DNA from 3 places in the Glutamicibacter sp. M10 genome. Region 3 is predicted to be linked to each of the others. Evidence: riboswitches for the same ligand, from Rfam matches in the RefSeq annotation. Region 3 holds a riboswitch; each other region holds the start of a gene.

Region 1 (6,595 bases), 1.3 Mb from region 3:
GCCTCGTTGGCGTAGTAGTCTCCGCCAGCAAAGTTCGCATCCAGCCTGATGGACTGGGTCTGCACTTGAGCGAAGGCGATCTGTTCCGCGGTGGCTTGGGCACTAGATGCCATCACCACCAAGTTTTTGACCTGCTCGGGGAATTCAACGGCGTACTCCAAGGCTCGCGCCCCACCCATGGAACCACCAATCACCGCATGCCAGGAGTTAATTCCTAGCTGCGCGGCCAGGCGCGCTTCAAGGCGCACCGAATCTTTGATGGTGACAAAGGGGAAACGCGACCCATAGGGCACACCGTGTGCGTCCGGCGAAGACGGCCCGGTGGATCCATTACAACCGCCGACCATATTAACGGCGAGAACGAAGTACTTTGTGCTGTCGATCGTGGCCCCGGGGCCGATAAAGCCGTCCCACCATCCGGGTAGGGATGAATGCCCCTGGGCGACATGTGCGTCGCCGGTCAAAGCATGCATCACCAGCACGGCGTTGGAGCCATCGGCGCTCAGCTTGCCCCACGTTTCGTAGGCGAGTTCTACCTGTGGCAGGTAGCCGCCAAACTCAAAGTGGTACTCCCCACAGCGCTACGGCGCGTCATGCCGTCTTGGCCGTGGGCGAGCGGTGTTTCTTCGTTGGTTGCAATGGATGCCATACCTAGAGCGTTTCCTGCAATTCCTTATTCTCAAGGGCTGCCACAGCGTTAAAGCCCAACTGGAGATCGGCCAAAATGTCCTTGATATTTTCTAGTCCGACGCTCAAGCGCACCAAGCCGGGGCTTACGCCCGCGGCAAGCTGATCGGCCTCGGAGAGCTGAGCGTGGGTGGTGGACGCCGGGTGGATGGCCAGCGAGCGCACATCGCCGATGTTGGCCACATGGGAGTGCAGCTCAAGGGCGTTTACAAAGGCTTGGCCTGCCGGCGCACCGCCAGAAAGCTCAAAGGCGAGCACCGATCCGGCGCCGTGCTGGCTGTACTTCTTGGCGCGCTCAAACCACGGTGAGGAGGCTAGGCCCGCATAGGCGACCTGCTGCACTTCATCACGGGCTTCGAGCCAGTTGGCCACTTCGCGCGCGTTTTCACCGTGGCGCTCAACGCGCAGGGACAGGGTTTCTAGCCCCTGGGCGATCAAGAACGCGTTAAAGGTGACAGCGCTGAACCCAAATCGCGCAAGAGCTGGACTCGCGTCTTGAGGATGTAGGCCAGGTTGGCGCCGAGGATGCCGTTCACGCCAAGATCGCGAGCAAAAACCAGGCCGTTGTAGGACTCGTCCGGGGTGTTAAAGCCCGGGAAGCGCTGCGGGTCCTTGGCAAAGTCAAAGTTGCCCGAGTCCACAATCACCCCGGCGATCGCGTTGCCGTGACCGCCCAGGAATTTGGTGGCCGAGTGGATGACGATGTCAGCCCCAAATTCGATCGGGCGGATCAGGTACGGAGTGGCCAGGGTGTTATCCACCAGCAGCGGCACTCCATTTTCATGGGCGATCTTGGCGATTTCTTCGATGTCCAGCACGTCTTGGCGTGGGTTGGAAATGGTTTCGCCGAAGAACGCCTTGGTGTTTGGGCGCACCGCGTCGCGCCAATCCTGCAGGTTATCCGGGTCGGCCACAAAGCTGACCTCGATGCCCAGACGCTTAAGCGTGTGCTTAAGCAGATTCTGGGTTCCGCCGTACAAACTTGGGCTGGCCACCAGGTGATCGCCGGACTCGGCGAGGTTCAGGATGGCCAAGGTGGTCGCGGCCTGTCCGGAGGACAGCAACAGCGCGCCCACGCCGCCTTCTAGATCGGCGATGCGAGTTTCTACTGCGTCGGTGGTGGGGTTGCCGATGCGGGTGTAGATCGGTTCCAGTTCCTGCAGCGCAAAACGGGCTGCAGCACTTTCTGCGCTTGGGAAGACAAAGGAAGTGGTCTGGAAGATCGGTAGTGCCCGGGCACCGGTGGTTGGATCTGGGGTCTGCCCGGAGTGGATCTGACGGGTTTCAAATGACCAGTTATTGCTCATGGTTTCCTCCAAAAATAGTTCTGTGACTTTTGGGGTAGACCACTGAGAAGACACCGACAGAAAGATCCTCATGAAGGCACTTCCAGGGTTACCCGCGCTTGTCCTTAGCAGCTTTTTGCTCCTAAGGGCCAGGTCTTCACCCGGGGCACCCCACCGCGGTTGGAGGGTTGCCGCCCAGTAAGCCGGGGCTTGTTACTGGGACTCATGACCTACTTCCAGTGTGCCCGAAAACCGAAGATTTTTGCAATGTGAGAGTGCAAAGGGGGTAGTAATCGGTCATATTTCGCGCCAGACGCGATTTGGGTGCAGAGAATTCGATCACCGATTAAAAATTAGGCTTGCCTAAGTAGAGACTGTCATCACATGTTGTCATGATGGGCACATGATGAGGTTAGATCACGTAAGTTATGCCTGCGGCCCAGATGGGTTGTTGCCAACCGCGCAGAGAATCTCCGAGGCCTTGGGTTTGGAGTTCGTTAAGGGAGGCGTGCATCCGCGCTTCGGAACACGTAATGTCATCTTCCCGTTGAAGCATGGTCAGTATTTGGAAGTGGTTGAAGTGCTCAACCACCCCGCCAGCGACAAGGCTCCTTTTGGCCAAGCGGTGCGAGCGCGTTCTGAGCTCGGCGGTGGCTGGATGGGCTGGTGTGTTTCGGTGGACGATCTGTCCAGCGCCGAAGAACGGCTGGGCCGCAAGTCGGTTCCGGGCAACCGCAAATTCCCCGATGGTCGCGAGCTGACCTGGCAGCAGATCGGCATTAAGGGTTTGATCGCCGACCCGCAGTGCCCGTACCTGATTTCCTGGGACGAAGAAGCTAAGGATCTGCATCCTTCCAAGGCACTTGAACCGAGCGGCGCGATCAGCGAGATCACCATTGCCGGCTCGCGTGATCGTGTGCTGGAATGGTTGGGGCAACCTGAAAACGTGAATCTGGGCCCAGTAGTCATGGACTATGAGGCACCCAACGGTACCCCGGGAATCATGACGGTGACCTTCGAAACCGATAACGGTCCGGTTGTGCTGTAACAACAACATCTTTCAAAGGTAGGCGGGGACAATGGCGTCCCCACCTACCTCTTTTTATGTGCTGGCATCCAGACGCTTGCCTAGAACCACAACGTTTTGGTCCACAAATCCCAGACGCTCATAGAAATTGAGCACGGCAGCGTTTTCATTACGCACCATCAACTGCACCTTGGGCACACCACGGTCCACTAGCCAGCTTGTTGCGGCCTGAACCATTGTGCTGCCAAGCCCGGTACCCTGCTTGAGCGGATCAACGGCCACATAGTAGAGCCAGCCACGGTGTCCGTCGTGGCCCACCATCGCAGTGGCAACAACTTTGTCTTCCTCGATCACGGCCAGCACCGTGGAAGTTGGGGTATCTAAGGCACGCTGCGCATCGGCGTATGGATCATTCCACGGCCGGGTCAGCCCGGTGGCTTCCCACAGTGCCACGGCTTGTTTTATCTGTTGCGCGGTCAGCTGTGAAATCTGCATGCCTACAGTTTAGGGGTTTAGTTGCCGATCCCGATCGCCGGACCGATCAGGGCATAACCGACAAAGCCGATGGCATCAAGCAGGAAGTGCGCGATCACCAGTGGCATCACTCGACCGTACTTTTGATAAACCCAGCCGAACACCACGCCCATGAGCATATTGCCGATCATCGGCCCCACTCCTTGGTACAGGTGGTAACTGCCGCGGATCACCGCCGAGCCGATGATCGTGGTCCACAATCCTAGGTTCAGCTTCTTTGCGTAGGTGAACAGGAAGCCGAGCATGAGCACTTCTTCCAGAACCGCATGGCGCACCGCCGAGAGTAACAACACCGGTACGCTCCACCAGTAGTCCCCTAGGTTGGCCGCCGAGATCGCGGTGGTGATCCCCAGTGCTCGGCCGGCTGCATAAACGCCTAGGGTGCCAAGCCCCATGGCCAGGAACAGGCCAACACCAAAGAGCGCATCTTTGCCCGGGGTGCGTAGGTCAAAGCCGATCTCGCGCACCCCTCGCCCGGTGCTGCGCTTCATCAGGTAAAGGGCCAGCAGCACCGGCACCAAGGCAAAGAGGATATCGAGTAGCTGGTAGGAGAAGTCAAAAAATTCGCGGTTGCTCAGTTGGTTGTTCAGCGACGTGGTCTGTTCGTGCAACGGTCCGCGGGTGAGTTTGTCGGCGAAGCTAAGAATCGAGTACACCGCGCTTTGACCCAAGGACAAAGCTAGGACCACAACGATCTCAAATTTCAGGATCTTTCGTGTTGGGCTTGGCCCAAATTCTTCGACACTCACGCAATAGATCATAGGCTGATTAGGCTGTGTTTGTGCTGAGGTAACCTAAAGGTAGTGAAGTAAAGGAGCATGTGTGAGTCGTCCTGCCACCAGCGAAGAACTGCGTATCGCCCGCCAATTACGCCCCGATCTTTCATGGGAAGATGCCGGAGTTAATGAGGGCGGCCAGTTCCACAAGGTAGTCATCGCCAATCCGCATTCGGTGATTCGTATGGCCCGCACTCCCCAAGCTAGCGCGCAGATGCCGCGTTCGGTGAAGCTGCTGGAGCAACTTTCCGGTCAACTCGAATATCAGATCCCGGTGGCGACCTCGCAGATTCTGCAGGTTGACGGGCTCAGTTCGGTGGCCATGAGTTTCGTCCCTGGCAGTGCCCACGAACCGCACTATGGGGATCCGAAAGTTTTGGGAAAGCTGGTTAATGATCTGGCTGCTGTTGAATTGGAACCTCTGAGCAAGTATCTGGCCGAGCCCTTTGCTTTCCGCGGTGAGTGGACCGAAAAACGCCAGCAGCAGTGTTTCGACGCCTTGCCCGATCAACTGCGTGGGGCTGCCAGAAGGCTTTGGGCACAGCTAGATGAGCTGGCCCAGGTCCCGCCGGGGTTGGTCCACGGCGATCTAGCTGGACACAATATGCACTGGGTGGGTGAAGAGCTGATCGGCATCCTGGACTGGGATCTTGCCGCGGCGTGGGATCCTGCGCTGAATACCGCGTACCTGAGCCTGTGGCACGGTCTTCAGATGGTGGATCTGATCGCACCGAATCGGGACGAAGCCTATCGAGCAACAATCTGGCTTGGCCTGATGAGTTTGGAGCGGCTCTCCGATACCCTTTTGCGCGCCGATGATCGGAACATCGACAAGCTGATAGACAAGATTGGGCCGCGAATCCTAGAGGCCGCGCAGGCGGTGAAGAACTGATGGTTGAACCTCTGGACCCCTGTCCCAACGAAGCGGCCCAACGACTCGCGCATCGCCGTGGAGCGCACAAACTGAAGCTCATCGGTGAAGGTGTCGAGTTTCTGTTTTTCAGCGCGGCCATCGGGACGCATTATGAAGGCTACCGTGTACCGCGAGCACGTGTTTATGACACCACAAACAATCCAGCTACTCCAGCTTTGGGCCTGCAACATAAGGAACTAGAGCTCAGCGTCTGGGCGCTTGGAACATTTGCGGGGTATCGCGCTGGGATTCCGGAATCTTCCGCACTCTACTGCACGGTCGTTGCTGGAGACCGGCAGCTTCAGGAAGGTTCTACACTCTCGATTGTGAAGAGCCCCATTGATGCGGTTAGAAAGTACTCGGATACCACACGCGTTCAAGGCAGGTTTTACATCTTCAAATGGCGCAAATACGCCTCAGGAATTATGATTTCAAGCGGATCAGAAACGGTGTTCTCTTCAAACGGAATCCAGTTTCGGGTCATAGCTTTCTAAACGAGGGAAATATTGAAACTGAAAGAGGCACTGCCACTCGCTTTCGTTGTAGGCATTTCGGTTGCACTCACAGGATGTTCGGTCAGCGACTCCAACGCTCCGACGCGGAAGAGTTCGGAGACTTTAGAACCGATGCAAAGCCACGAGCTCGTGGCGATCGCCACGACAGTTGAAGATGAGGACCAAAAGATATCTCTTGCTGTTCCACTTCAAGGTGGCAGCTATTCCGTGATACTTGAGTGCTCAGGCGAAAACAACTCGTCTGTCATCACATGGCAAAGCGATAAGAAGCAGAACCATGGCCAAATCACCGTTCCGTGCAACCGTGAAGGCGGAATGGTCCGCGAACAAATCACCCTCGACGGTTATTCAAATTCGCTGACTTTCGTCACGCGCAATTTGGTAGGACATGAACTCAAAGTATCTGTTGCACCGGTCGCATCATAGTTATTGTTGAGGCTGTCGTTACCCCGCTCGAACACGTTTTAGCGAATCAGCGGTTTGTTCGATAACTTCTGGGGAAGCAAGAGGCCCATCCAAACTTGATGTTCGGATGGGCCTCTTGTGCGCATCAGGATTGATGCGACAAGTGATTAGCTCAGTGCTGCGATAGCTGCATCGTAGTCTGGCTCGGTGGTGATTTCCGGAACAACCTGGGTGTAGGTCACCTTGCCGGTTTCGTCCAAGACGATGACCGAGCGGGCCAGCAGGCCAGCCAGTGGACCGTCGATCTGGGTTACGCCGTAATCCGAACCGAAGTCCGAACGGAAGACCGAAGCAGCCGAAACATTCTCGATGTTCTCTGCACCGCAGAAGCGGCCCAGTGCGAATGGCAGGTCAGCAGAAACGCACACAACGGTGGTGTTCTCTAGGCCAGC
Region 2 (6,595 bases), 1.1 Mb from region 3:
GGAGTTCTCGTCCTGCTGGTATTCCAAGCCAAGGACCGGGTGACTATTGCCGGTGCGGTAGTAGGTTTTGGAAGTGGAGACGCTGATGGCGACCACTGGCAACTGGTTAAAACGCTGCTGGTAGGCTTCCGAATCCAAGAAATGCTGGAAGAGCTGGCCGTGAAGGTCGCCGAAATCTTCAGGTAACTTAGGAGCACCCGAGCCGTTGCTGGCCGCCGGAAGCACCACACTGAAGTCATAATCGCGGACGTAAGAAGAGAAATTATTGCCCACCATGCCATGGCTACGGGTACCGGTGAGGCGGTCGACAACGATGGTGTCTAGAACTTCAAGAAGCGGAAAATCCTGCTCTTCATTCTCGGCGGCAAAATGCACGTTGGCCGAGATGATTTCCAGTTCGAGCTCATAACGATCGCCGGCAGGATTGTCCCAGTGAGCCAGCGAATTGAAGCGACGGTTGATCATCGTCAGGGCGTTGCGCAGGTTCTGTTGGCGGTTCTCGCCGCGGGCCAGATTTGCGAAGTTTGTGGTCACTCGTGAGGTGGCACAGGGAGTGTAATTCTCGTCGAATTTGGTGGTGCTAATGCTGAAAGTGAGCTCGTCTGCCATGGCGGCCAATCTTGTGATGAGGGCCTGGGCAGGCCGAAAGTAAGTCGATGCGTCCATCATGCAGGGTCTTCATTGATATCAGGTAACTCGATATAACTATGGATTCATATAGACTGAATCTATGGTCCAAGGAACAAGCGGTTTAACATTGCAACAGCTTCGCTACTTCACCGCGGTCGCTACCGAGGGCTCCATCTCCGGTGCCGCCGACCTAATTTACGTCGCGCAGCCCAGCATGTCCGCGGCCATGAAAGAGCTCGAAGCACGAGTGGGGCGCACCCTGTTGGTCCGCTCCGCAAGGGAGTGACACTCACCCCCGAGGGGGCAGAATTCCTGGGTTATGCACGCCAGGTCCTGGAGCAGGTGGAGCTTCTTGAACATCGCTACCTCGGCCGGCCTTCGGCTCGGCGCTTGCTTGGTGTCTCCACGCAGCACTACTCATTTTCGGTTGATGCCTTTGTGCGCATGGTTCAGGCCAGCGGCGCAGAGGAGTACCAATTTTCGCTCCGGGAGACCCGCACTGAGGAAATCATCGAGGACGTACGCACCCTACGCAGCGACATCGGGATCTTGTACCGCAACGACTTCAACCGCAAAGTGATCGACAAGCTGCTGCGCGAATCCAGGCTTGTCTTCCATCCGCTGTTCATAGCCGATCCGCATATTTTTATTTCGCGCAGCAACCCACTGGCCTCGCGTGCACAGGTGACGCTTGAAGACCTCGAAGACCTGCCGCGGCTTACCTTCGACCAGGGTGCAAACAACTCCTTCTACTTTTCCGAAGAGGTGCTCTCCACCCGTTCAAGCCAACGCGAAATTCAAGTCTCGGACCGCGCCACGATCTTTAACCTCATGATCGGCTTGGGCGGGTACACCATCTCCACCGGCATCATCAGCGACGAGCTTGATCCCTCCATCGTTGCCATCCCGCTGTCCATCGACGAGCGAATCGAGATCGGTTGGATCGACCACGCCGGGATCCCGCTCACCGATCAAGCGCAACTTTATTTGGAAGAAGTGCGTGCGGTGGTCGCCAGCTTTGACGTTGAGGTGCTGGGCTAAAACCGTAACAGTGTGTCATCTCTAGCCTTCGAGTCGTCACACTAGCAGGGCAAAACTGCTAGATTCCGCGGATTATGCTCAAAGTGGCGCGTCATAAACAGGTCGTAAACCCCGTGTCATCATGACAACTTGGCGACATATGAAGCGTGGCGACCTTGTATGAAGCCGTGAGCCCGATGCCGCTTGCACCGCCCGGGGCAGATATCGAACCATGGAAGAACAACAAACCATCAAGAGCGACTAAGAGATCTGGCTCGAAGACGTCGCAGCAACCATCGGGAAACCGAAAGGTGCTAATGCCAGGGACGATGGAGCAGTTCCGAACGCTTTTAAGCGCACTGTGCCTCGTACCAAGTCAGTGTTCGGGCTTTGGTACGGGTTACATCTTTCGGTGCACTCCCTCGCTAGGAAACGAGAAGGAGCTATGAGCCAAGGAACCGACGCGGTCCACGCAGGGTATCGACCAAGCGGAGATTTCCGCCCGATGCTGCCACCACTACATAACTCCGCAGCGTACCAATTTGAATCCCATGCTGAAGCGATCGAAAAGTTCGCTATGCGCCAGTCCGGGTTCACGTACTCACGCACCGGTAACCCCACCGTTTCGATCCTCGAGCAGCGTGTAGCCGCGCTGGAAGGTGGAGCTCAGGCGGTGGCCACCGCCTCGGGACAGGCAGCTGTTTCACTGTCCCTGTTGGCGCTGACCCAGGGACCTAAGCACATTGTGGCGTCTTCCTCGCTATACGGCGGCACGGTGGACCTACTGACCGACTCCTTCGCCGACTTTGGCATCCGCGTCAGCTTTGTTGACCAAGCCGATCCGGCAGCCTGGGCCGGGGCCATCGAGGATGAGACCCGCGCGTTTTTCCTAGAGTCCGTGTCCAACCCGCTGTGCACGGTGGCCGATCTTCCCGCTATTTCGGCGATCGCCCACGAGCACAACATCCCGGTGGTCGTGGATAACACCCTGGCCACCCCGTTGAACTTCCGCCCGCTAGATTTTGGCGCGGATATTGTGGTCCACTCGGCCACCAAGGGTCTGGCCGGCCACGGCTCGGTACTTGGCGGCGTGGTGGTGGATTCGGGAAAGTTCGACTTCTCCGATCCGCTGCGTTGGCCACAGATTGCCGCCCCACGCGTGCGGTTGAACAATACTTCCTTGCTCGAACGCCACGGCTCTGCTGCCTATGCGATGCTGGTGCGTTCCAAGTTCCTGCACGATCTAGGTCCGGCATTAGCTCCGGCCAGCGCCCAAGGCATTTTGGCCGGCATCGAAACTTTGCCGGTGCGTGCAGCGCATGTACAGCGCAGCGTGAGCACCCTGATCCAAGAGCTCTCCGGCCACCCGGGCATCGCGGCCATCCATCACCCCTCACAATCCAGCCACCCGAGCCACACCGTGGCCCAACAGCTCACCCCCAAGGGCACCGGCTGCGTGCTGGCCATCGAGTTGGCACACCCGTCGCTAGTTTCCCCGGTGATTGATGGGCTAGAACTGATCAGTTTGGCCGCGAACGTGGGGGACACCCGCACGATGATTTTGCACCCGGCCACCATGACCCATTGCCGGCTCTCGGCCGATCAGTTGGCCGACGCTGGCCTGAACGCCTCCACCCTGCGCCTTTCGGTCGGGCTTGAAGATCCTGTGGATCTGCTCTCAGACCTGAACCGCGCGCTTGATAATGCACTGAACCGGGCCCTGGCCCCACAAACTCAAGGAGCATGATGACTGGCTTCAACACTCAGGCCGTACACGCAGGCCAGGAAAAAGACCCACACACCGGCGCCGTTGTTCCGCCGATCTACCAGACCAGCACCTTCATCCAGGACGGTATTAACGTACTGCGATCCGGGCACGAATACTCCCGCGGCTCCAACCCCACTCGAGATGGTTTCCAAGACCAGCTCACCATCCTAGAAAACGGCGAGGCCGGTTTTGCCTTCGCCTCAGGTATCGCCGCCGAAGATGCGCTGCTGCGTGCCGTGCTGGAACCGGGCGATCACATCGTTCTGGGCGCTGACGGTTACGGCGGCACCAACCGGTTGATCTCCAAATTGCACAGCAAATGGGGCATCACTTCCTCGGCGGTGGACATCACCAACTTGGATTCGGTGCGAGCTGCACTGCAACCCAATACCGCCCTGCTCTGGGTGGAAACCCCGTCCAACCCACTGCTTGGCATCGCCGATCTAGCCGGCTGGGCCCAGCTGGCCAAGGAAATTGGTGCCCTGCTGGTGGTTGATAACACCTTCGCTACCCCTTATCTACAGCGTCCGCTGGACTTCGGCGCGCACGCGGTAGTTCACTCCACCACCAAGTACATCGGCGGGCACTCCGACGTGCTCGGTGGTGCGGTAATTGTGGCCGATCACCTCTTCCGCGGCCAGTCCCTGGCCGAAGCGGTCGGCTACCAGCAGTTTGCCGGCGGTGCGGTGGCCGGACCGCAGGATTCCTACCTGGCCGCCCGCGGACTGAAAACCCTGGGCCTGCGCATGGAACGTCACTGTTCCACCGCCGATAAGCTGGCCCGCTGGCTTGACGCGCAGCCAGAAGTGACCCGCGTGTACTACCCGGGTCTGGAAACCCACCCCGGGCACGAACTGGCCAAGCGCCAGCAGCGCGGTTTTGGCGGCATTGTTTCGCTGCAGCTCACCGATGAAGCCGGCGCCCGCGCCTTCGCTGAATCCATGGAGTACTTCCAGCTCTCGGTCTCCTTAGGCGGGGTGGAATCGCTGGTCTGTTATCCGCGCGAAATGACTCACGCATCGCTGATTGGCACCGAACTGGAGATCCCGACCAACCTGGTCCGTCTCTCGGTGGGCATCGAAGAGGTCGAAGATCTGATCGCCGATCTGGAACGTGGACTGATTGCCGCCCGCGCAGCGTCGAACGCCTCGCGATCCGCGGCCAAGCCCGTAACCCAGGGGACCCGGCAGAGCGCATCCGCCTTCGCTACCGCGTAAATATCCACAGCCCGTTCGAGTTTGCCCCGCAGATCAGTCACTGCGGGGCAAACTCGTTTCCATGGACACAGCACAAGCACTCAGGGATCTGGCCACGGCGGCCCAACTGACCGCCAGCGCTACTGCTGTGTTGTCCCAGACAGATCTGACCGCCGGCCACGCGGCCTATTTTGCACTCTTGACCGAGCACCTCGGCCAGCAGCAATCGCGCACACAGCTTCACGCCGCCCACGCGCTTCGTCGCACCGGCGCGCACAAACTTGATCAAGCCTCCTTTCAAGCCATCACCGACGCCGGCACCAACCCCACGCTGGAACAGATCGAAGCCACCCATGGCCACACCATCGCCGGGCGCACTCACTTCAAAAGTGCCCGCGGGTTGATGCATGACTGGTTGGACATTCCGCGCAGTACCGCGGGGGACCGGTTGGTCCAAGCCGACTGCCTCATTGGCCGGATTGATGAGGCCGGCCAACAGCTCGATCCGTGGCTGCCGGAACTCGCCGCCACGTTCACCGACCCTACCGTGGACCCGCGGCTCGTTGCCGCAACGGCAAGCAAACTGCATTCGGCCCGCAAAGATCTGGGCGCGGGCAAAGCCGGCCGGGACAAACTGCGCCAGCTCCAAGCCAAATCCGTTGCTTTCCTCAACGCCGAACCCAAGTCAGCCCGCAAACACATCAATGACCTTGTCGCCGAAGTGAAATCCGGCAAGCGCCCACTTAAAGCCCTGCTTGAATGCATCGGCATCTTCAAGCGGGGCACGCGCCAGGGACTCGTGGAATATGTTTTGCGAGTTTTGCCCTCGCACGCCGCGTTCATTGAGGCATTTTTTGCCAAGGTGGATAACCCTGCCACCGTGGCCGGCAACCGCGAGCGTCTAAAGGACGCCGAGGCTCATTTCACCGGCGAGCCGGGCAGCGACTGGGACGATGAAGAATCAATGCCCGACTGGGCCAAGGGTGGAAACCGCTCCGGCCCGGACGACGAGGATCCGGACGACTCACCCGCCGCCGACGATCCGGACGAAGATCCGGGCAGCGACGATCCGGACGACGATCCTGACAGCGAGGATCCCGACGACGCACCGGCCGATTCGAGCGACTCACAAACTCCGGAACCCGCAGCTCCGTGGGAAGAGATGAAGCCCGAACGACGACGGCTGATCGGCCTGATGGCCCTACTCATGACCAACCGGACAACTGATTCGCAGCCTGAACCGGGCTTCGGCTCAGCGCAGGTGAGCATCGTGATGAACTGGGAAAAGATGCAACGCCAAGCACAAGATTTCGCCGTCACCTCCAGCGGAATCCCGTTATCGCCCGGTGAAGCCAGAGCCGCGCTGTGTACCGCCGGCATTTACCCGCTAGTACTCAATGGCGCTTCTCTGCCCTTGGACCTCGGTCGAACTCAACGGCTCTTCTCCAAAGCCCAAGGCCGAGCGATCCGGGCCGCCTACCGAGGCTGCTCCTACCCTGGCTGCAGTATGCCCGCCGAACGTTGCGAACTGGACCATCTGGATCCGTGGGAAAAGGGCGGACGCACCGACATCGCCTCGGCCGACCTTAAACTACCCGATCCACCACATCGGCCGGCACTGCGGACTCTTCCGGACGGTCAAGATCGCCGGCCACCGGCCACTGGTCTTGCTCTCCACAGAACTTGATCCCGAACAAAAGCTCCGGGTTAATACCTATTTCATGACGCCGAACGAGGCGCTTGACGCAGAAGCCATGGCGCAGCAGCTGACGATCGGGTGGCGGGCTGGAGCGCTGGCCCTAGAATTTGCTGAAGCCTAGGCGTTCGCAGCCAAATGCTTGGCAGATAGTTCAAGGTAGTGCTCGGCGTTGACGTTCAGCCCGGCCACTTCCTCATCGCTGAGCTCACGGCGCACCTTGGCCGGCACACCGGCAACCAATGAACGCGGCGGAACCTGTGTGCCTTCGAGTACTAGCGCCCC
Region 3 (10,773 bases):
ACCCTTTGCGATGCGGGAGGTTGATGATCCAGAACGAACCAGTGCACGGGTGGTGTAGCCCTGAGCGATAGACTCGGCCACCGCGTACTGTCCCACGCTACCGGTGGCGCCAACCACGAGTACCGTTGTTGGCTTTGAAGAAAGTTGTCCCATCAGTGATCCTTTGTCTGTCTTGAGAAGTTCTTGGTCTCGGAAGATGGATGCTTAAGCTTCTGGGATCTCGCGGCCAAAAGTTTCAAGGGTGATCTCTTCTGGCTCTGGTCCACCGCGCACGCCAGTTTCCAATCCGGCCAGGATATTCATCTGCTCGTTAGTCAGTTCAAAATCGAAGACGTCAAAGTTCTCTTTGATGCGTTCTGGGCGAATTGATTTCGGGATGATCGAGTGGCCCAGCTGTAGCTGCCAGCGCAGCATGACCTGTGCTGTGGTTTTACCTAGCTCCTTGGCAATGCTGGTGATGGCTGGGTCGGTAAAAGTGCTCTGTTCACCAGTGCCACGGTAGGAGGTAATTCCACCCATAGGTGACCAGGCCTGGGTCAAGATTCCTTGTTCCGCGTTGGCCTCGCGCACTGCGGCCTGCGAGTAGTAGGGGTGCACTTCAATTTGGTTGACCGCCGGGACAATGCTGGTCTGTTCACGCAATGCCTGTAGGTGTTCTGGCATGAAGTTGCTGACGCCAATGGCACGGACCTTGCCGTCGGCAAGAAGCGTTTCCATGGCACGGTAGGCTGCGATGGTCTTGTCGAAGTCGCTTGGCAATGCCTGATGCAAAATGAACAAGTCAATGGTATCTAGCCCCAGCTTGCCAGCACTTTTTTAAAGGCGTGCACGGTCTGTTCGTACCCGTAGTCGCTGATCCAGACTTTCGTCTCAACAAAGATTTCTGAGCGCGGAATTCCTGATTGACGAATTCCCTCGCCAACTTCACGTTCGTTGCCGTAGGCGGCAGCGGTATCGATGTGACGGTAACCAGCCTTGAGTGCTTCAACTACAGCGGCGGTAGTTTCTTCCGGTGCCGTCTGGAAGACGCCGAGGCCAATCGCTGGCATGGTAACTGAGTTATTAAGGGTGAGATTCATGGTAGTTTTCTCCTTGATTTAAGGGCGAACTAGTACTTTGAGTGCGGTGCGATCTGCCATGGCTTGGTATCCGGCAGGGACCTGATCCAAGCTGATGCTCTGGTCAAATACCTTGCCGGGGTTGATGATTCCGTTCAGGACCAGCGGCAACAGCCGGTCAATGTAGGCACGGGCTGGGGCCACACCGCCGGTGAGGGTGACGTTGCGCATGAATTCGGTGAAGCCCAATGGGACCGTGGGGAACTGAGGTGCTCCAACGCGGCTGATGACTCCGCCATCTCGCACTACCCCGATGGCCATGTCCAAGGCTGGAGCTAGGCCCACAGCTTCGAGGACTACATGGGTACCGTCGCCACCGGTGAGTTCTCTGACCTTCTTCATGCCTTCGCTGCCACGTTCGGCCACCACGTCGGTGGCCCCGAATTCTTGTCCGAGGGCAGTGCGTGCCTCGTGGCGTCCCATCAGGATGATGCGTCCGGCACCTAGAAGTTTGGCGGAGATGACCGCGCACAGTCCGACCGAACCATCACCAATGACGGTGACACTTTGGCCCGGCTTGATATTGGCTTTTGATGCCGCGTGGTATCCGGTGGACATCACGTCAGAGAGGGCGAGCAATGATGGGATCAGGGATTCATCAAATCCGGCAGGTACACGCACCAGGGTTCCTGAAGCTTGCGGGACACGAGCCAGTTCGCCCTGTCCACCATCTGCGGTTCCGCCCCAGTGAGCACCGTGGCGGCAAGAGGTCTGCAATCCTTCGAGGCAGAAGTCGCAGGTTCCGCACGATGCGACAAACGGAGCGATAACAAAGTCACCAACGGCCAAGTCAGTGACTTCGGAGCCGAGAGCTTGGATCACACCAACAAATTCGTGTCCCATGCGCGAGCCCTCTAAGGAGGCTTCTTTAGAACCAAATGGCCACAGGTCACTGCCGCAAATGCAACCTGCGGTAATGCGCACAATTGCGTCGGTAGGCAGATTAATAACAGGGTCTGGGACGGTTTCTACACGTACGTCACCGGCGCAATAGATGAGCGTTGCTTTCACGATGCACTCCTTAGTGGTGGGAATACATCCAAGTAAATACCTATCGACTATTTTCTGGCAGGGTCTATTGAAGCAGGTACTGACAGAGCCTGTTTCAGCAGGGCCCAACCGAGCAGGCTAGGAAATTCGAGTACACGGGCAAACAGGCGCAAATGGTATCCGTGTCTAGAGACACCGGGTGGTAACGATGCCTCTAGACATGAGACTTCTAGCTAGGCCACAACTAGCTAAGACGCAGCCGTGAGTCTTGTGCTTCGACTATCCCTGGTTGTCGCGATCATCCATGTAGATAATCCACTTCACAGCCACCGATGGACGCACTCGCGTCAGTAGGTTTGGCAGCCGTGACCACTGTTCTGGGTTCAGGTTCCAACGCGCTAGATTTCGGCTCTCAAGATCGATGTTTAGCTCGTCCAGCCGACGCGAAATGGCTGCTTGTTGTGCCTCTGATTTGTAGGCAATACGCAGATATTCGACTGCACCGCGAACCGAAGAGCAAAGCAGCGCATAAGCTTCGGGGCTGAAGCCGAAGGCCTCCCACTCTTTGACGTATTGGTTGATTTCCGAGTCTCGATAGCTTTGACCTTGTCTAAGCTTCTGAGCACGATGGGGCAAGATGAAGGCCCATGGCAACTTCATTCCACGCAGTCTCGGTGGCGTGTACGGATAGTCCAGAAGGACCGAGTCCCAGCGCAGATCGACTAGTTCTTGCTCCGTGCGCGATGCATGGTGGGGCAACTGTGGAAGGCCAAACTCATCTTCCGGCGCGTCAAAGTCCGTGTTCGGATGCAGTCCAGGGCCGCCACTGCCAAAGATCGCAAGATTCCCTAGGTCTCGGCAAAGGTTTTGTATTGTGGTCGATTCGCTGTTGAGCTCGGCCGACCATTTTTGAAGTCGTCGTGGGACAGGTTTTCTGAGGAATTCTCAGTCATGGAAATTCTCCTAGCGTGAGAGCGGTGCCGCCCCGTACCGAATACTGGACGAGGCAAACCGCTAACTGAACCGATGGTTTTTGCCTCGGAACGGTTCTTCCCCTGAGGCACCCCGTGAGCCGGAGAGGGGTTGCCGTACGACTAGCCAGGTACTTTACGTCGTAACTCTTGAACCTGTTTTCAACCATAGGACAATGCACCGACAGTTTGAACACAAGTGATTGACCATCCTTTAGCTAAGATCAGACTGGTCATCATCACCGCGTCCCAGAGGACCATGAAAACTCGCTCGCAACGCTTAGAAATTCCCGTGCTCCTGGGAACCCAGACGCTGTTTAATATCGGCTTCTACGCTGTAGTCCCCTTCCTTGCGGTAGTCCTCAGCAGTGATTTCCTGTTGGCATCTACCGCGGTGGGTCTGATCTTAGGAATCAGAACTTTTGCCCAGCAAGGACTGTTCTTAGCTGGTGGCACTCTGGCGGATCGCTTCGGCGCCCGCACCATGATTCTGATCGGCTGCGCGGTACGTGCCGCAGGTTTCCTCACTTTGGCCGCATCCCTATGGCCTAGTACTCCACACTTGGGAATGTTCATTTTTGGCACACTGCTCACCGGATTTGGTGGGGCACTATTCTCCCCGGGACTAAACATCTTGGTGGCGGCTGCCCAAAGCGCGCGGGATCAAGGACAAGTCCAGCACGTGCGGCGGGCTACGCTCTTTGCGTGGCTGAGCATCACGGGTGAAATTGGCGCCGTCACCGGACCTTTGATGGGTTCGGCCCTGTGGGGCTGGGGATTTTCCACCGTGGCAGGTTTTGGCGCAGTATTCTTTGTGGCCATCGGAATCTTCTTGGCGCTCACTCTTGGCAAGACTGACACGGCGAGCGCACTGTCGGCTGCTACCGGTGCAGGAACTAAAGCATCGAAGCCTCACAGTAGCTTCCGAGAATGTCTGCGCGACCGCCAGTTCTTGGCCTTCTGTTCGCTGCATGCCGCGGACCTAGTGGCCTACAACCAGCTGTATCTAGCTATTCCTTTGGAACTTGAACGCCAAGACATGCCTACCCAGTGGTTGGGGCTGATCTTTGCGTGGATCTCCATTTTGACCCTGAGCCTGCAGATTCCCTTATCGTGGCTTGCTGCAAGAATCGGCCCAGCTGCAACGTTGCGCATGGGCTATATTCTCAGCGCCTTGGGGTTTAGTGTTTTGGCCTTCATCCCTTCATCAGCCTTTGGTGAGGAAACCAGCTTGGTGCGAATTCTTTGCGCAGTCACCCTGATGACCCTGGGTCATATGAGTGTTCATCCCACCGCGCTCAGTCTTGTTCCAAAATTTGCCGGGCTCAACGCTACCGGCTCCTACTTCGGATTACTCTCCACCTGCGGCGGCCTAGCAGTACTTCTAGGCAACATGCTCTTTGGCTGGTTACTCTCACACACCGCAGGAGCAGCCGAGTTGTCCTTTATCCCTTGGCTAGTCATGATCATTCCGCTGTTGCTGGCTTCGTGGCTTGGTTCTCGGTTGGTTCGTGACCGCATGCTACGCACACGCAGTGCGTGAACTGCGACACATAACGCAAAATGTCCTCAGAACTTCCACGGTTGACACCAACTTTCTACTACTCAGCTAGCGTTCTATCGCAGTCCAGAATCCCGAAGTTCTAAAGGGGTTTTCATGGCCTTTTATTGCTTCATGAGAAATCAAGGAATTAGGGTACGCTTACCAAGGCTCTAAGACATTGGATGCCAATTCATCACGTATTGCCGAAGGATTTCCATGAACCTTGGACGATTGAGCGTAGCTGCAAGTTTTGCAGCGGTAGCCCTCGCACTAACTGCCTGCAGTTCCACCGCCACCCCCGCTCCGGATGCAGCAGCGGATGCCGAAGCCCGCGTAGTTGTAGCGAACTTCCGTGCCCCAATTTCCAACTGGGCTTTGGAAAGCGATGACGCTTATGTGCTCTCAATCGCCGGTTGCTTGGAAACCCTGACCAAGTATGACCAGACCGAGAAGAAGGTAGAGCCAATGCTCGCCACTTCTTGGAAGCAGACCTCGGATATCGCATGGGAATTCGACCTGCGCAAGAACGTAAAGTTCCAGGACGGCACCGACTTCAACGCCAAGGCTGTTGCTAATTCACTGAACCATGTTCTTGATGCCACCGCACCAGCACGTGCAGTGAACCCTAAGACCATCAAGAAGGTAGAAGCCCTCGACGCTGATACCGTACGCGTCACTACCCCGGCAGCTGATCCGCTCTTGCCGTATCGCATGGCCAGCGTGAATGCCGGCGTGCTCTCGGGTGCTGCGTACACCGACAAGGGCATTGATCCGATGAATCACTGCACCGGGCCTTTCGCTCCGGTTTCAGAGAAGGCCGGACAGTCCTTGACCTTGGACCGCAACAAGAATTACTGGGATGGTGAGGTGAAACTGGCCGGCGGCGAAATCCGCTACATCACCGACGGCGCCACCCGCTCCACCCAGGTACAGACCGGTGAAGCGGACATCTCCATGTCCATCCCGGCCACCAGCTTGGCTACCTTGGAAGCAGACGAGAAGATCAGCGTGCTCAAGGCCGACTCTCCTCGCACCTCGACCCTGTACCTAAACAACTCGCGCGCACCATTCAACAAAGTGGAGCTGCGCAAGGCAGCCACCATGGCTCTGGATCTGCCAGCTATGGCCGCCAGCATCTATGAAGGTGCAGCACAGCCTGCCACCGGACCCTTTGCTCCGAGTGAGCCATGGGCCAACCCAGATCTGGCAGTACCTGCAGTGAACATCGACGAAGCCAAGAAATTGGTAGAAGCCTCCGGCTACAAGCAAGAGAAGCCTCTGGAGATCATTGCGATCACCGAACGTGCTGAATTTGCTGGTGTAGGTGCCATCATCCAGGAGCAGTTCAAGCAGATTGGTTTGAAGGCCAATGTGGTGACCAAGTCCTACGGTGCTGTAGAGCCAGATGTTTTGGCCGGCAAGTACGACATGATCCTCAGCCAGCGCAACCGCATGATTGATATTGCTGACCCGATCGGTTTCCTGCAGGCGGACTACACCTGCGAAGGTGGCTACAACCTGAGCCACTACTGCAACAAGGACTACGACAAACTGATCAGCCAGGCAATGGGTGAGAAGGACGAAACTAAGCGCCACGACATCTACCGCAAGGCCGGAGATATCTTGGCTAAGGATGCCGCCAACGTGTGGCTGGTCAATGAGCAGGCCATCGACGGTGTGGGCTCCAAGGTTCAGGGCTACGTCCAGGATCCACTGACCCGCTACGTACTGACCAAGGATCTGGCGAAAACCAAGTAACGTGTCCCCACTAACTGCCGTGCTGCGCCGAGTTGTAGGACTCGGCGCAGCCGTTCTGCTTTCATCCTTTGCGGTGTTTCTTGTCCCCTTCGTTTCCCCAGGGGATCCGGTGCGTGCCTTGTTGCGCGCGCGAATGGACTTCGGCGAAGCAGATGAGGCTACAGTGCAGGCCTATGCAGAGCAGTTTGGACTTCACGACCCGATGCTGGTGCAGTTCGGGCGATGGCTTGGACGGTTCTTCACCGGAGATATGGGGCTCTCTCATATCAGTGGAACCCCAGTAGCTGACCAAGTCCTCCCGGCCATTGGCGTCACCCTATCGCTGGCCGGCAGCGCACTGCTGGTGGCGATACTTGTTTCTATTTTCTTGGGTGTCATTTCAGCTACTCATGCCGGGAAGTGGACCGATAAACTCATCACTTCAGTGACCCACGCACTAATCGCCATTCCCGAATACGCGCTGGCACCACTACTGGTCTTACTCTTCGCGGTGCGCTGGTCACTGCTTCCTTCAGCAGGCTACGACTCCCCTGCATCGCTGGTGCTTCCAGTATTCATTTTGGCGTTGCGGCCCATCAGCTTCTTCACTGTTGCGGTGCGCTCAGGCGTGCTCCAAGCCTTGGATTCTGAACATGTACTCGCAGCTCGCGCCCGCGGTCTAAGCCGCACTCAGGCATTGACCCGCCACGTAGTTCCCCACGGATTATTGCCAATGTGGACCATGGTGGGTGTCTGGTTTGCTGGACTGCTTGGTGGCTCAGTCATTGTTGAAGTCATCTTTGCCATCCCCGGAATGGGGCGATTGATCTTTGATTCAATTGTTGATTCCGATATTCCCGTGGCCCAAGGTGGCGTAGTGGTCGTGGTGACCTGCGCCGTTCTGGTCACCGGAATTATTGATTTGATTCACAAGCTCAGTGATCCCACCGTGAGGATTGGAGTTCGACATGGCTAAGAGCACTGCTTCAAAGATTCTTCTTTCCGTTCCAGCGTTCATCTTGTTAGTGATAGTTCTTTTGACCATCACAGCTCCCTTGATTTCTCCCTATGACCCTGACGTTCAGTCGCTGGCAGATAGGTTGCAGGGCCCAAGTGCAGCGCACCTCTTGGGCACCGACGCCCTGGGACGCGATACCTTGAGCCGGGTGCTGCATGGCGGACAGTTCTCCCTGTCCGTAGCACTGATCACCACGCTGTTTTCACTGTTGGTCGGCACGGTGCTGGGATTGCTCAGCGCACTGCGTGGCGGATGGCTGGACGAGATCTTCCTGCGCATCAATGACCTGCTGCTCGCGCTGCCCGAAATCGTCATTGCCCTGTTGATTATTGCGGTCATGGGTCCTGGCTTCTTCACCATGGTGCTCTCCGTTGGCGTGGTGGCGTGGACCCCCACCGCAAGGTTGGTGCGTTCCATTGCTGCCCAAGCCTTGTCCACGCACCATGTGGAAGCCTCCAAACATGTGGGCGCTTCACGCTGGTTCATCCTGCGCCACCACGTCTTGCCCTTCGTTGCTGGACCGGTGCTAGCCCAGGCCGCATTACGTTTTGGTTTGCTCCTTGTTTTGCTCGGTTCGCTGTCCTACCTGGGCATTGGCGTACAACCACCGCAGTCCGACTGGGGATCCATGCTGGCCGAAGCCCAACCACATGCCATCCGCTCCCCCTGGGGCTTACTTGTCCCTGGAGCTGCCATTTTCTTAGTCAGCTTCTGCGTCACCTTGCTGGGCAACCGCATCACCCACGTGCTGGGCGGAAACGACGTTCTGTACATCAAAACCAAGGCGGAAGCCCATGGCTGAAGAACTTGAATTCATTGATCTATCGGTCAGCTCGGGACAGAAAATGTTGCTGTCCAAGGCTCGTGGCGCACTGCGCTCCGGAGAACTGGTGGCCGTGGTGGGGCGCTCCGGTTCAGGCAAGACGCTGCTCACCAAAGCGATCATGGGACTTCTCCCAGAACAGTTGCAGGCCGAGGGTCAGATCCTGCTCGATGGCCAGCGGCTAGATCAGCTCAGCGATAAAGCCATGAACCAGGTGCGTGGGCACCGTATCAGCATGCTGTTCCAACAGCCTAAGCGCGTCATGAATCCTCGGATGACCATCCGCGCGCACTTGCTTGAGGCCATGGGTGCCCATGGTTGGGGCAAGGCCCGAAAGCATGCGGCTGAGGTCCTAGCTCTGTTAGAAGAAGTTGGACTGTCCCCTGCCGCGCAGATTGCTGGCCAGCGCCCGGATCAACTTTCTGGCGGGATGGCTCAACGTGCCATGTTGGCCCTTGCTTTGGCCGCGGATCCAGAATTCATTCTGGCTGATGAGCCGACGTCTTCTCTGGATTCAATTCTCAAGGCTGAAGTCTTGCAGCTACTGCGCCGCAAGCAGCAAGAACGTGGCGTTGGTGTTCTTTTTATTACCCACGACATCGCCAGCGTCCAGCATATTGCTGACCGCGTAGTGGTGGTCAGTGACGGTCAGATTGTTGACCAGTGCCCCACCGCACAGATCTTCTCCAAAGACCGTCACGCAAAAACCCGTGAATTAGTTGAGGCCAGCCTGCCTGCAGTTCGTGAACCACGGTCCGAGGATTCCGGCTGCCTGCTCGAAGCAGTGGATGCGAGCAAGAATTATTGGCGCCGAGCCAAGGGTGAAGCAGCGTTGAAGCCCACTACCCTTTGCCTCCATGGCGGGCAGGTATTGGGCGTTGTGGGACGTTCCGGCTCTGGCAAGAGCACCTTTGCCAGACTCCTTGCTGGACTGGAGCAGCCAACTACCGGACAGATCATCGATAAGCACGAGGGTGCTACGGCAACGCGAGTACAGATTATTGCGCAGGAGCCGTTCTCTTCATTTGATCCGCGGCTTTCTATCCGTACCAGCATGAGCGCCGCAGTGCACCGGCTACCTGCAGATCAGGCCCGGGAGCGCATGGCACAAGCGATGGTTCAGGTTGGATTACCCGATGAATTATTGGACCGGTATCCGGGCCAATGCTCAGGTGGACAGCTACAAAGGTTAGCTATTGCCCGGGCGCTTCTGACCGATCCACAGGTATTGATCTGTGATGAATCAACCTCGGCGTTGGACTCGGTGGCGCAGCGCCACATCCTTGATCTGTTGCTGGATCTACGCGAGCGCATGGGTCTGAGCCTTGTAGTCATTTCCCATGACATGGACGTGATCCGTTATGTCAGTGATGATGTGGCCGTGTTCTATGAGGGTGAGCTAGTGGAGCAGCGCCCACTCAACGAATTCTTGACCAATGCGGAACATCCGCACAGCAAGGACCTAGTGGCCGCGCTAAATATCACCGCGGCAATGCGGGCGTGAAGCAGCCTTCACAAAGAGAGTGGCAATGGAAACACGAGTTGGAATGCCACAGATTGGCTATCCTCAAAGCTGATTCCATGTGCCAGTGCTTCACGGTCCGGCAATTGGAGGATTCATCGGTATGAGCGAGTGAGAATTATCCGGTATTCGTCACCAATCATGTCTTCGAGCTCCCTGCGAAGCTCTTCAGCTTCCACCCAATGCACTGGTTGGGTCCCGGGAAAGTAGTCCAGTGACTATGTGAGTACTCGTGTCCGACAATGGACACAGGAGGAATCACAGAAACAATGGCACGCAGACACACACCAGACCAGGTCATCGCTAAAGTCCGCCAAGGACAGAAGATGCTCAATGAAGGCCACCCGATGATCGAGGTCATCAAGGAACTTCAGATCACCGAAGCGACCTGGTACCGCTGGATCAACCAGTACGGGTCCGAGAAAAACGCTGAAGCCAGCAAACGTACCAAAGAGCTGGAAAAGGAAAACGCCCGCCTGAAGAAGCTGCTAGCCGATCAGATGCTCGCCAACGACATCTTGACCGAGGTAGCTAAGGGAAAATTCTAAACCCTGAACCACGCCGCCGTGCCGTACGGATGGCGATGGAAAAATTCGGGGCATCCGAACGCTTCGCATGCCAAGTTCTGGGCCAGAACCGTTCTGCGCTGCGTAAGAAGAAATCACCGATGAGCTTTGACGAAGCGCAGCTGAGGGCCGATTTGCGCGCCGTCGCGTCCGACTATCCGGTCTGGGGCTGGCGCAAGGCCCGCTGGCATCTATTGAGCACTGAACGACGGGCAGGCACAGCCTTGAACAGCAAGCGTGTCCGACGGTTGTGGCGCGAGGAAGGCTTGGTCTGTAAGCCCAAGCGTCGAAAGAAGCGCCGTACCGGCCCAGATGCCGGGGAGCAGAAGCGACTGATCGCAACGTATCCAATGCATGTGCTCAGTTTCGACTTTCAGTCGGATGTCACCTCCTGCGGACGTCACTTCCGCTTTTTCAATGTCATTGATGAGTACACGAGAACAGCATTGGCGATTATTCCGCGGCGGTCTTTCAAGGCTGAGGAC

Evidence for each region. A riboswitch is a leader RNA that binds a small molecule or an ion and turns the genes downstream of it on or off. The one in region 3 is predicted to bind S-adenosylmethionine.
Region 1: another riboswitch for S-adenosylmethionine. It lies ahead of N6V40_RS15420 (bifunctional o-acetylhomoserine/o-acetylserine sulfhydrylase); the one in region 3 lies ahead of N6V40_RS04560 (hypothetical protein).
Region 2: another riboswitch for S-adenosylmethionine. It lies ahead of N6V40_RS16350 (O-acetylhomoserine aminocarboxypropyltransferase/cysteine synthase family protein); the one in region 3 lies ahead of N6V40_RS04560 (hypothetical protein).

The regions. Positions count from the first base shown of each region.
Region 1 is NZ_CP104918.1:3,176,321-3,182,915, forward strand. Features, by position in the region: gene N6V40_RS15415 (homoserine O-acetyltransferase MetX) at 1-545, opposite strand, end outside; partial or broken gene N6V40_RS15420 (bifunctional o-acetylhomoserine/o-acetylserine sulfhydrylase) at 652-1,994, opposite strand; SAM riboswitch class IV at 2,084-2,204, opposite strand; gene N6V40_RS15425 (VOC family protein) at 2,377-3,021, shown strand; gene N6V40_RS15430 (GNAT family acetyltransferase) at 3,076-3,495, opposite strand; gene N6V40_RS15435 (CPBP family intramembrane glutamic endopeptidase) at 3,513-4,283, opposite strand; gene N6V40_RS15440 (aminoglycoside phosphotransferase family protein) at 4,357-5,202, shown strand; gene N6V40_RS15445 (hypothetical protein) at 5,202-5,717, shown strand; gene N6V40_RS15450 (hypothetical protein) at 5,730-6,164, shown strand; gene tpx (thiol peroxidase) at 6,311-6,595, opposite strand, start outside.
Region 2 is NZ_CP104918.1:3,367,956-3,374,550, reverse strand. Features, by position in the region: gene N6V40_RS16360 (putative oxygenase MesX) at 1-609, opposite strand, end outside; partial or broken gene N6V40_RS16355 (LysR family transcriptional regulator) at 731-1,671, shown strand; SAM riboswitch class I at 1,896-1,986, shown strand; gene N6V40_RS16350 (O-acetylhomoserine aminocarboxypropyltransferase/cysteine synthase family protein) at 2,096-3,397, shown strand; gene N6V40_RS16345 (cystathionine gamma-synthase) at 3,397-4,635, shown strand; gene N6V40_RS16340 (HNH endonuclease signature motif containing protein) at 4,697-6,301, shown strand; gene N6V40_RS16335 (gamma carbonic anhydrase family protein) at 6,431-6,595, opposite strand, start outside.
Region 3 is NZ_CP104918.1:922,139-932,911, reverse strand. Features, by position in the region: gene N6V40_RS04575 (SDR family oxidoreductase) at 1-153, opposite strand, end outside; partial or broken gene N6V40_RS04570 (aldo/keto reductase) at 205-1,079, opposite strand; gene N6V40_RS04565 (zinc-binding dehydrogenase) at 1,098-2,129, opposite strand; gene N6V40_RS04560 (hypothetical protein) at 2,388-2,867, opposite strand; SAM riboswitch class IV at 3,119-3,235, opposite strand; gene N6V40_RS04555 (MFS transporter) at 3,339-4,622, shown strand; gene N6V40_RS04550 (ABC transporter substrate-binding protein) at 4,839-6,380, shown strand; gene N6V40_RS04545 (ABC transporter permease) at 6,382-7,335, shown strand; gene N6V40_RS04540 (ABC transporter permease) at 7,328-8,179, shown strand; gene N6V40_RS04535 (ABC transporter ATP-binding protein) at 8,172-9,704, shown strand; one part of gene N6V40_RS04530 (IS3 family transposase) at 9,992-10,265, shown strand; one part of gene N6V40_RS04530 (IS3 family transposase) at 10,265-10,773, shown strand, end outside.